DNA from 2 places in the Acinetobacter sp. ANC_7635 genome. Region 1 is predicted to be linked to the other one. Evidence: predicted binding sites of a transcription regulator. Region 1 holds the regulator's gene; the other holds the start of a gene.
What was found. Region 1 encodes PhoB, which activates phosphate uptake and scavenging genes when phosphate is short. Its sites were predicted from a motif close to TGTCATNAANCTGTCATAA; they were not measured.
Positions count from the first base shown of each region.

Region 2: the regulator PhoB is predicted to act here: its motif matches at 3,085-3,103, upstream of AC1M89_RS09875 (inorganic phosphate transporter).

Region 1 covers NZ_JBWYIS010000003.1:173,488-178,631, forward strand. The annotation lists gene AC1M89_RS06265 (SDR family NAD(P)-dependent oxidoreductase) at 1-532, opposite strand, end outside; gene AC1M89_RS06270 (TetR/AcrR family transcriptional regulator) at 731-1,417, shown strand; gene phoB (phosphate regulon transcriptional regulator PhoB) at 1,646-2,356, shown strand; gene phoR (phosphate regulon sensor histidine kinase PhoR) at 2,367-3,728, shown strand; gene asd (archaetidylserine decarboxylase) at 3,770-4,618, opposite strand; gene AC1M89_RS06290 (sulfurtransferase) at 4,615-5,144, opposite strand, start outside.
Region 2 covers NZ_JBWYIS010000008.1:35,640-40,783, forward strand. The annotation lists gene metH (methionine synthase) at 1-2,918, opposite strand, end outside; gene AC1M89_RS09875 (inorganic phosphate transporter) at 3,377-4,999, shown strand; gene AC1M89_RS09880 (hypothetical protein) at 5,074-5,144, opposite strand, start outside.

The DNA.
Region 1 (5,144 bases):
CATTTTCAATATCTAGCTCTTGACGAAGAGATTCAGTGAAACCACGTACAGCAAATTTAGTTGCATTATACGCAGACTGAGTTGGTTGCGCAGTTAAACCGAATAAACTTGAAATGTTGATAATGTGTCCATCACCTGTTTTCTTAATATATGGTAAGAATTCTTTGGTGCCGTACACGACACCCCAGAAGTTAATGTTAACAATCCATTCCAACTCTTCGTATGTTGCGCCTTCAACGGTCGAACCCAATGCCACCCCAGCATTGTTGAAAATCATGTTCACTGAACCATGATTCTGTACAGTTTCAGCCGCCCATGCTTTAACTTCGTCACGATTCGCAACATCTACTTTCTTGGTTGTGACTCGTACATTTGCATTCTTCGTCAGTTCAACTGTTTCTGCTAAGCCCTTTTCATTTACGTCACTTAAAGACAAATGACAACCTTGCTTGGCCAGTAACACCGCAAGTTGTTGACCAATACCAGAACCTGCACCTGTGATTGCAGCCACTTTGTTTTTAAAATTTTTCATTGTGAATCCTTTTTTTGATTTTTATGCACCACAGCGTTGATCTGGGTCATTCATGTTCACTATAATTTTGACAATTATTATTGTCAATGTAACTATCGACCATTTTTATTGTTACTATAGGCCAATTTAGTATCTTTAGCTGATCGGTAATCTATACTGACCGCAGCATAACACTTTTATAAAAAGACTCGAATTGCTATGAACCCAGAGAACCTCACTCCATCAGAACACGAGCAAGCGATTGAAAAGCCTCCTGCAAAAGAGCGTCAATTTAAAGGGATGTCCTTAACTGAGCGCAAACAAGCACGTCGTGAGAAACTTATTGAAGCGGGTATTGAAGCATATGGAACTCATGGTTTTTTCTCAGTAACCGTTAAAGATATTTGCACACAAGCGAAATTAACTGAACGTTACTTTTATGAATCTTTTAAGAAAAGTGAAAACTTATTCCAAACGATCTTCTTAGAGCTGATTGAGAAGCTTCAACAAACATTAATGCAAGCTATTATGAAAGCCTCTCCTGAGCCTCTAAACATGATTGATGCAGGTCTAAATGCGTTCTTTAGTTTTTTAGAAGATGATCCGCGTACCGCTCGGATTATTTATATTGATGCAATGCTCGTCCAAGAACTTCATAATCATGCAACCATTCAAGAAACAATGGGTCGTTTCGACCGAATGATTCATGCCTTTGTCACATTAATGATGCCACATACCCATCTCACTGAAAAAGAGATCTCCTTGATTGCAACTGGTTTAAATGGCTATGTCACTCAAGTTGCTGTTCGCTGGGTGGTAGGTGGTTTTAAACTTCCACGTGCTGAGGTCGTTCAGGCATGTAAAACTGTTTTTCTCGCCCTATTGAATGATCTAATGAAAAAGTAGCATCAAATTAAGATGAAGAAATTGTGACAAATCGTAAGTAAATTTAAGATATTGATTTAATTTAATATTAATAAATATCAATGAGACAAAATATCAGCCTAATTGTCACAAAACATTGCTATATTTAACTTCGATTTCCATCTTGCAATGATACTGTCATAATTAATCTTTGTAATAAGCCTGTCATAAATATAAAACGGTTCACCGTTCATCATAGGATATTGCGTTGTGAAAGATGACTACATTTTAATTGTCGACGACGAGCTCCCAATTCGGGAAATGATCCATACTTCTTTAGATATGGCAGGCTTTCAATGCTTGGAAGCAGAAGATGCGAAACAAGCACATCAAATGATTGTTGATCAACGTCCAGCGCTTATCCTACTCGACTGGATGTTACCGGGTGGCGTGAGTGGCGTAGATTTGTGTCGTCGCCTTAAGCGTGATGAAACACTTTCAGAAATTCCAGTCATTATGTTGACTGCGCGTGGCGAAGAAGACCATAAAGTTCAAGGTCTTGATGCTGGTGCAGATGACTATATGACGAAACCATTTTCAACACGTGAGTTGGTATCCCGTATTAAAGCGGTGTTAAGACGTGCAAATGCGTTAAATGGCGAAAAAACCATTGATGCAAATGGCTTAATTCTTGACCCAGTAAGCCAACGTGTCAGCTATAATCAAAATATTCTTGATATGGGGCCAACAGAATATCGTCTATTGGCATTCTTTATGACTCATCCAGAACGTGCCTATACCCGTGCTCAATTACTTGATCAGGTATGGGGTGGAAATGTGTATATTGAAGACAGAACCATCGACGTCCATATCCGTCGCTTACGTAAAGTGCTCGAACCTTATGGTGCAGACCGTTATGTTCAAACTGTGCGTGGTACTGGCTATCGTTTTTCAACACGAGCTGATGTTGCTTTAGGTTAATTTAGATTTTATGTACGAACCCTACCCCGTCCCAGAATTGGCACGTGAACATCAAAAGTTTCTATATAGCAGTTTATGGACTTTTGCCAAGCAAGACTTACGTTTACTGGTATTTCTACTGATTATTGCGGGCTGTATCGGGTTAGGGATTGGCTATCTTTGGATATGCTTAGGCATTGCCTGTCTCATATTTTTTGGTATCCAATTACGCTCATTATATTTAGTCAATGATTGGATTTCGAATCGTCCTTACGATGTACCACCAAATTTAAATGGAATCTGGGGGGCATTACTGTTCAATGTATATCGAGCTCAACGCCAAGAACGTATTGTTCAGTCTGAAATGGTTGGACTGATCGATCGAACTCAATCTTCTCTCGTGGCTTTATCAGAAGCGATTATTCTTACGGATGATTCCCATCAAATCGAATGGTGGAATCCTGCTGCGGAAAAGTTATTTGGCATTCAAGCTGTTGATCGTGGCCGCAACCTGCTCACGATTATTCGCCAGCCAGATTTTATTGAATATTTTCATAATACCCATCAAGCACCAGATGGTGTAAAAATTAAATTGGTGAACCATGATAATAAGTACGCGCAAATCAAACTGACTCGCTTTGGCAATGAAAGTCGCCTCTTAGTTGCGCACGACATTACGCGTATGAAAAATCTCGAGCAAATGCGTTCAGATTTTGTTGACAATATTTCACATGAATTAAGAACACCACTCACAGTGTTAAGTGGGTATATCGAAACATTCACAGATCAAGAAGATATCAATCCGCGTTGGAAACGTGCCTTTGAACAAATGCAATCGCAAACTAAACGCATGAATGCATTGGTCAATGATCTTTTGCTTTTGTCTCGTTTAGAAAATGAAAAACAAATTGCGAAAAATCAAATTATCGAAATGCCAAGTTTAATGAACCATCTGTTTGATGATGCGCAAGCTTACAATATTGATTATGGTCATACACTTAACCTTGATATAGACAGCCACTGTGACTTAATTGGTTCAGATATGGAATTGGCGAGTGCATTTAGCAACTTAATTACCAATGCCATAAAGTACACTCCGAAAGGTGGCACCATCACCATCGGCTGGCATGATGATGGAGAACGTGGCTATTTTTCTGTTCAGGATACTGGTATTGGAATTGATCCAAAACACTTACCGCGTTTAACTGAGCGTTTTTATCGTGTGGATAGTGCACGCAGTCGTCAAACAGGTGGTACTGGTTTAGGCCTTGCCATCGTTAAGCACGTACTTATGCAACATGGCGCACATATTGAAATCGAGTCGAAAGAAAACGAAGGCTCTACATTTATTGCCGTGTTTCCCAAAGAACGCTTGTATAAAATGCACGAATAAAAAAAAGCGCCTTAGGCGCTTTTCTTATTCAAAAGATATACTCAAATAAGATGACCCAACGCTTCACCCATTACTACAGTTGAGTTCGCCTTAAATGCTTGGTCCCATTGCATTTTATCTTTCTCAAACAAAACTACAGCCGTTGAACCCAAATAAAAACGTCCGAGCTCATCACCTTTTTCAAGTTTCATCGCATGATGGTTCAGCTCTAAGCGACCTGTTGGTTTTACTTTACCTGTCGCAACAGTTTCAATTCCAGCAACAATCATTGCGCCAACTAAAACAACAGCCATACGACCAATATCAGTATCGAATAAACATACCATTCGTTCATTACGTGCAAACAAACCCGGAATATTTTCAGCTGTAGTTTGGTTGACTGAAAATAATTCACCTGGAATATATAAAGTTTCAGTCAATGTACCAGAATAAGGCATATGCACACGATGATAATCACGCGGTGATAAGTACACTGTTGCAAATTCACCATTTTTGAATGGTGCTGCCAATTGAGGATCACCAATTAACTTTTCAACTGAAAAGCTTTGACCTTTTGCCTGAAAAATATCGCCCTCATTGATTTTACCTAATTGTGAAATTGCACCGTCTGCAGGTGACACGACACTTTTAGGATTAGGATCAATTGAACGAACGCCTGTTTTCAAAGAGCGAGTGAAAAACTCATTAAAGGATTTAAATTTCAAGGCATTTTGTTGCTCAGCAATTGACATATCAATGCCATATTTTGCTTTAAATGCTTGAATGACAACATTCTTTAATACTGGGTTTTCACTGGCTGCGACTTTACCCACCAAACGGCTGAGTTTTTGTTGCGGGACGATTTGCTGCGCTTGAATAAATAGTTTCTTTTTTAAATTTGTCAGACTCACTCAGGTGACTCTCCAGTAATGATTGAACTGTCGAGGCGGTTGCCCCACTCGCTCCACGCACCATCATAAGCTTGGATATCCCAACCCAGTAATCGACCAATAATGTAAGCTAAACCTGAACGGTGATGAGACTGACAATATACGACGACTGGCTGATCAAATTGAAAGCCCAATTGTTCTAAACGTTGTTGCGTGCGTTCTAAGGGGTGCAATTTTAAATGATTTTGACGATTAAGTGCAGTACTCCACTCAAAATGTCTAGCCGTTGGAATATGTCCACCACGACGTGCCGCGAGACGTTGCCCGGTATACTCCTCAGCCGTTCGGCAGTCCCATACTTGGCAAGTTTTATTTTCAATTTTTTTTATTAAAGTTGAATAATCAATACGGTGTTGATCAACATTGGATGTCTTAACTTGAAAAAGACATGAGACTGGCTGAACCTCTTCAACTTCTGAAGACGTAGGATAGTTGGCGCCTAACCACGCATGAATACCACCATTTAATAAACTGGTGTTATAAAAAC
Region 2 (5,144 bases), on a different contig from region 1:
CCCACAACTTCATCTTCAAGGATTTTCGGGTATTTACCCGCCAAACTCCAAGAAATAAAGAATGGTGTCCAGTCGAAGTATTCCACCAAAGTTTCTAAAGGATAGTTGGTGAATGTTTCAGAACCAATGAAGTTTGGTTTTACAGGTGCATGCTTGTCAAAGTCAATTTTGAAACCATTTTCAACGGATTCAGCATAAGACAGTTTTGCAGCTTTCGGTTGCTTATTCGCTAGACGTGTACGGATTTTTTCATAATCCGCTGCATAATCCGCTGCCAATTGCGGCTTCATATCAGCAGATAAAAGCTGTGTTGCAACACCCACCGCACGTGAAGCATCAGCCGTGTAGTACACACCATCATTGTGATATTGCGGCGCAATTTTCACGGCAGTATGCGCTTTCGATGTTGTTGCACCACCAATCATCAATGGAATGTTAAAACCTTTACGTTGCATTTCTTTGGCAACAAAGACCATTTCATCCAATGACGGTGTGATCAAACCTGATAAACCGATGATGTCAACTTTTTCATCAATCGCAGTTTGTAAGATTTTCTCACAAGGTACCATCACGCCAAGGTCAACGATGTCATAACCGTTACAGCCCAGTACCACGCCGACAATGTTTTTACCAATGTCATGTACGTCGCCTTTTACTGTTGCAAGCAAGATTTTACCTTTGGCTTCGCCTTGGGTTTTTTCTGCTTCAATGAACGGGTTCAACCAAGCCACAGCTTGTTTCATAACACGTGCAGATTTCACCACCTGAGGTAGGAACATTTTGCCGGCACCGAACAAGTCGCCAACCACGTTCATCCCTGCCATGAGTGGACCTTCGATCACATCAAGTGGACGAGCTGATTTTAAACGTGCTTCTTCGGTATCTTCATCAATATAAGTCGTAATACCTTTTACAAGCGCGTATTCAAGACGTTTTTCAACAGGTTCATTGCGCCATTCAAGGTTTTCTTCGGCTTTTTGCGCACCCGCTTGACCACGATATTTTTCCGCAACAGCGAGTAATTTTTCAGTCGCTTCTTGACCGCTTGCGCCTTGGTTACGGTTCAGCACCACATCTTCAACAGCTTCTTTTAGCTCAGCATCGATATCATCATAAATCGCAAGCTGACCTGCGTTGACGATACCCATGGTTAAGCCTTGTTGAATGCCGTGATATAAGAACACCGCATGAATCGCTTCACGAACAGGCTCATTCCCACGGAATGAGAACGATACGTTTGAGATCCCGCCTGACACCATGGCATTTGGCAGGTTTTGCTTAATCCAACCTGTTGCTTCAATGAAGTCCACGCCATAGTTGTTGTGTTCTTCAATACCTGTTGCGACCGCAAACACGTTTGGGTCAAAGATAATATCTTCAGAAGGGAAGCCCACTTCATTCACAAGCACATCATAAGAACGTTTACAGATTTCTTTTTTACGTTCAGCAGTATCCGCCTGACCATTTTCATCAAACGCCATGACAATGACTGCCGCACCGTACTGACGGCAGAGGCGAGCACGTTCTACAAACTCGTCATAACCTTCTTTTAAGGAAATCGAGTTAACAACTGCTTTACCTTGGACGCATTTCAAACCTGCTTCAATGATCTCCCATTTAGAAGAGTCAAGCATGATTGGCACACGTGAAATATCAGGCTCAGACGCGATCAGATTCAGGAAATGCACCATCGCTTCTTGCGAATCCAGCATCCCTTCATCCATGTTGATGTCGATGATTTGCGCACCGGCTTCAACTTGTTGACGTGCCACATCTAAAGCTTCGGTGAAGTTACCTTCTTTAATTAAACGAAGGAATTTTTTAGAACCTGTCACGTTGGTACGTTCACCGACGTTGACGAATAATGAATCTTTAGTGATGTTAAATGGCTCTAAACCACTTAAACGACATGCAGGTTCAATTTCAGGGATTTGACGCGGCGCAATACCTTCAACTGCTTGCGCAATCGCACGAATATGATCAGGCGTCGTACCACAACAACCACCGGTGATGTTGATCAAACCACTTTCAGCGAATTCTTTAATAAATGCTGCAGTTTCTTCAGGGGTTTCATCATAACCACCGAAGGCATTTGGTAAGCCTGCGTTTGGATGCGCTGAAACAAAAGTATCCGCAACGTCAGACACGGTTTTGACGTGTGGACGCATCGCATCTGCACCCAGTGCACAGTTAAAGCCAATCGATAAAGGCTCTGCATGGCGCATTGAGTTCCAGAATGCTTCTGCGGTTTGACCTGTGAGTGTACGGCCAGATGCATCGGTAATGGTGCCCGAAATCATAATTGGCAGTTCGTAACCAATTTCTTTAAACACTTCTTTCACTGCAAAGATCGCAGCTTTGGCATTTAGGGTATCGAAGACCGTTTCAATCAAGATGATGTCTGCACCACCTTCAATCAATGCCTTAGTCGCTTCAATGTAGTTAACTTTTAACTCATCAAAGGTGATGTTACGGAATGCCGGATCATTTACATTTGGTGAAATTGAAGTGGTACGTGACGTTGGTCCTAATACGCCCGCGACAAAACGTGGCTTTTCAGGTGTTGAGTATTTTTTACATGCTTCTTTGGCAATTCGAGCTGCTTCACGGTTAATCTCAGGAACCAAATCTTCCATATGGTAGTCAGACATTGAAACACGCGTTCCATTGAACGAGTTGGTTTCAATAATATCTGCACCAGCTTCAAGATAAGCTTCATGAATGCCTTGAATAATCTGTGGCTGAGTTAGAACCAATAAGTCGTTATTACCCTTAAGGTCGTAGGCCCAATCCTCAAAACGTTCACCACGGTAATCAGCTTCTTCCAATTTGTGGCGTTGGATCATGGTACCCATTGCACCATCAATAATCAGGATACGTTTGGCAAGAAGCGCTTTTAAGGTGGCGAGGGTAGACATCAAATGACTCTCACAAAAATCTGCACAAATAATGGTGCAATATTTTAGCAGAGTTACGTCCACTTTTCTGATAAATAAAAATTTATGAACCTATTCCCAAAAAATTAAGGATGAATTTCATCCATCGACTACGATGACCAACCTATCAAAACTGAAACTGTCTATATTTCATCATGTTGTCATAATCTAATGTAATAATAATTGCCGTTGTAACAAATGTGACAGTGATGTCATCTTTATTTCATCTATTTAATTACCGATTGAAATAAAGATTAAAGACGAGGTTTTTGTATTAACTATATGATTATTATTGTTAAATTTTGAATATCATTAGTTTTTAAAGTTTAATTTTCTTAAATAAGTGTCATTTGGATGACTTATATGACAGCTCTTTGTCATATAATTGTAATAATTAAATTGAACAATAGAGGGGATATTTATCCTCTTTCTCTGCTTGCATGAATTCTAATCAAACTCCAGTTTCAGATTCAGCACAATCGTCAACGCCTATGCAGTCGACGAATGTTCACGTGCCAACGCCGAAATTCTTTATGCCAGTGTTCCTTACACTGATTGTTTCAACCTTGATTTACATTGGTTTTCAGTTGGCTGCTGATTTATCTCATGTGCCTGCTTTAAATCTTTATGCTGTGATCATGTTGGCCACGGCATTGTTTATCGCATTGGGTTTCGAGTTCGTTAACGGTTTCCATGACACGGCCAATGCTGTGGCAACGGTCATTTATACCAACGCTTTATCTGCACCTGTCGCTGTAATGTGGGCAGGCTTCTGTAACTTCCTTGGCGTAATGGTCGCAAGTGGTGCAGTTGCCTACGGTATTATCGCGCTATTGCCTGTTGAATTGATTATGAACGTCGGTTCAGGTGCCGGTTTTGCCATGGTCTTTGCCATGTTGATTGCCGCAATCGTATGGAACTTAGGAACTTGGTTCCTCGGTATCCCTGCTTCTAGCTCTCATACACTGATCGGTTCAATTTTAGGTGTGGGCATCATGAACTACATCTTAAACGCAGGTAATGGTGCGTCAGGTGTAGACATGGAACAGGTGATGAAAGTGGGTAAAGCACTTTTATTCTCACCATTAATCGGTTTTGCATTTGCGGCTGTATTGTTCTTATTGGTTAAAAAAATCTTTAAGAAACAAGTGGAATTATTCCAACCACCAGAAGGGAATAAACCGCCGCCGCCACTTATTCGTGCCATTTTGATTTTCACGTGTACCGGTGTAAGTTTTGCACACGGCTCAAATGATGGTCAAAAAGGTATGGGTCTGATTATGTTGATTCTGATCGGGATCGTGCCATTGGCTTACTCTTTAAACAAGAGTCTAGATCAACAACATATCCAAACGTTTGGTCAGTTATCTGCTCAAACTGCTGATTTGATTTATCCAAATCACCAAGATATTCCAGATGAAAAAGCACGTCAAATTATCACGTCATATATCCAAACCAAAGAAATCACACCTGAAGTTGTGCCAGCTTTGGCAAGCTTGACGGATCATTTAGGTGAAAAAGTAGGAAGCTACACATCCATTAAAGATGTTCCTGAAGATCAAGTGGCTGAATTCCGTAATGATATGTACCTCAGCACGACTGCATTCAAGCGTTTAGATAAAGCAGAAGCTTTACCTGCCATGACTGAAGCGCAAGAAAAAACAGTGGACAACTACCGTGATAACTTAGATTCATTCCTGCAATACATTCCAACATGGGTGAAAGTTGCGACTGCATTGGCATTAGGTCTAGGGACGATGGTAGGCTGGAAACGTATTGTTGTTACCGTTGGTGAGCGTATTGGTAAACAACACATGACTTATGGTCAGGGGATGTCTGCAGAGTTAGTTGCAATGTCAACGATTGCTGCTGCTGATGGCTTTGGTATGCCAGTGTCAACAACACACGTTTTAAACTCTGCTGTAGCAGGTACGATGGTTGCGAATAAGTCGGGCTTAAACTTCCAAATGGTTCGCACAATCTTATCAGCGTGGATTTTCACACTGCCAGCAACAATCTGTTTATCAGGTGGTTTATTCTGGTTGTTCCTTCAGTTCACCTGATTGAATTCAATACTTAAAGACTAAAAAAGCGCTGAACAATCAGCGCTTTTTTTATGATCAATTGTTTATGACGCTTATTTTTGGAATTTAGACCAAAGTTTTTTCAAGGGGAGTTTTTCCTCAGCAAAACCATATAATGCGGCAA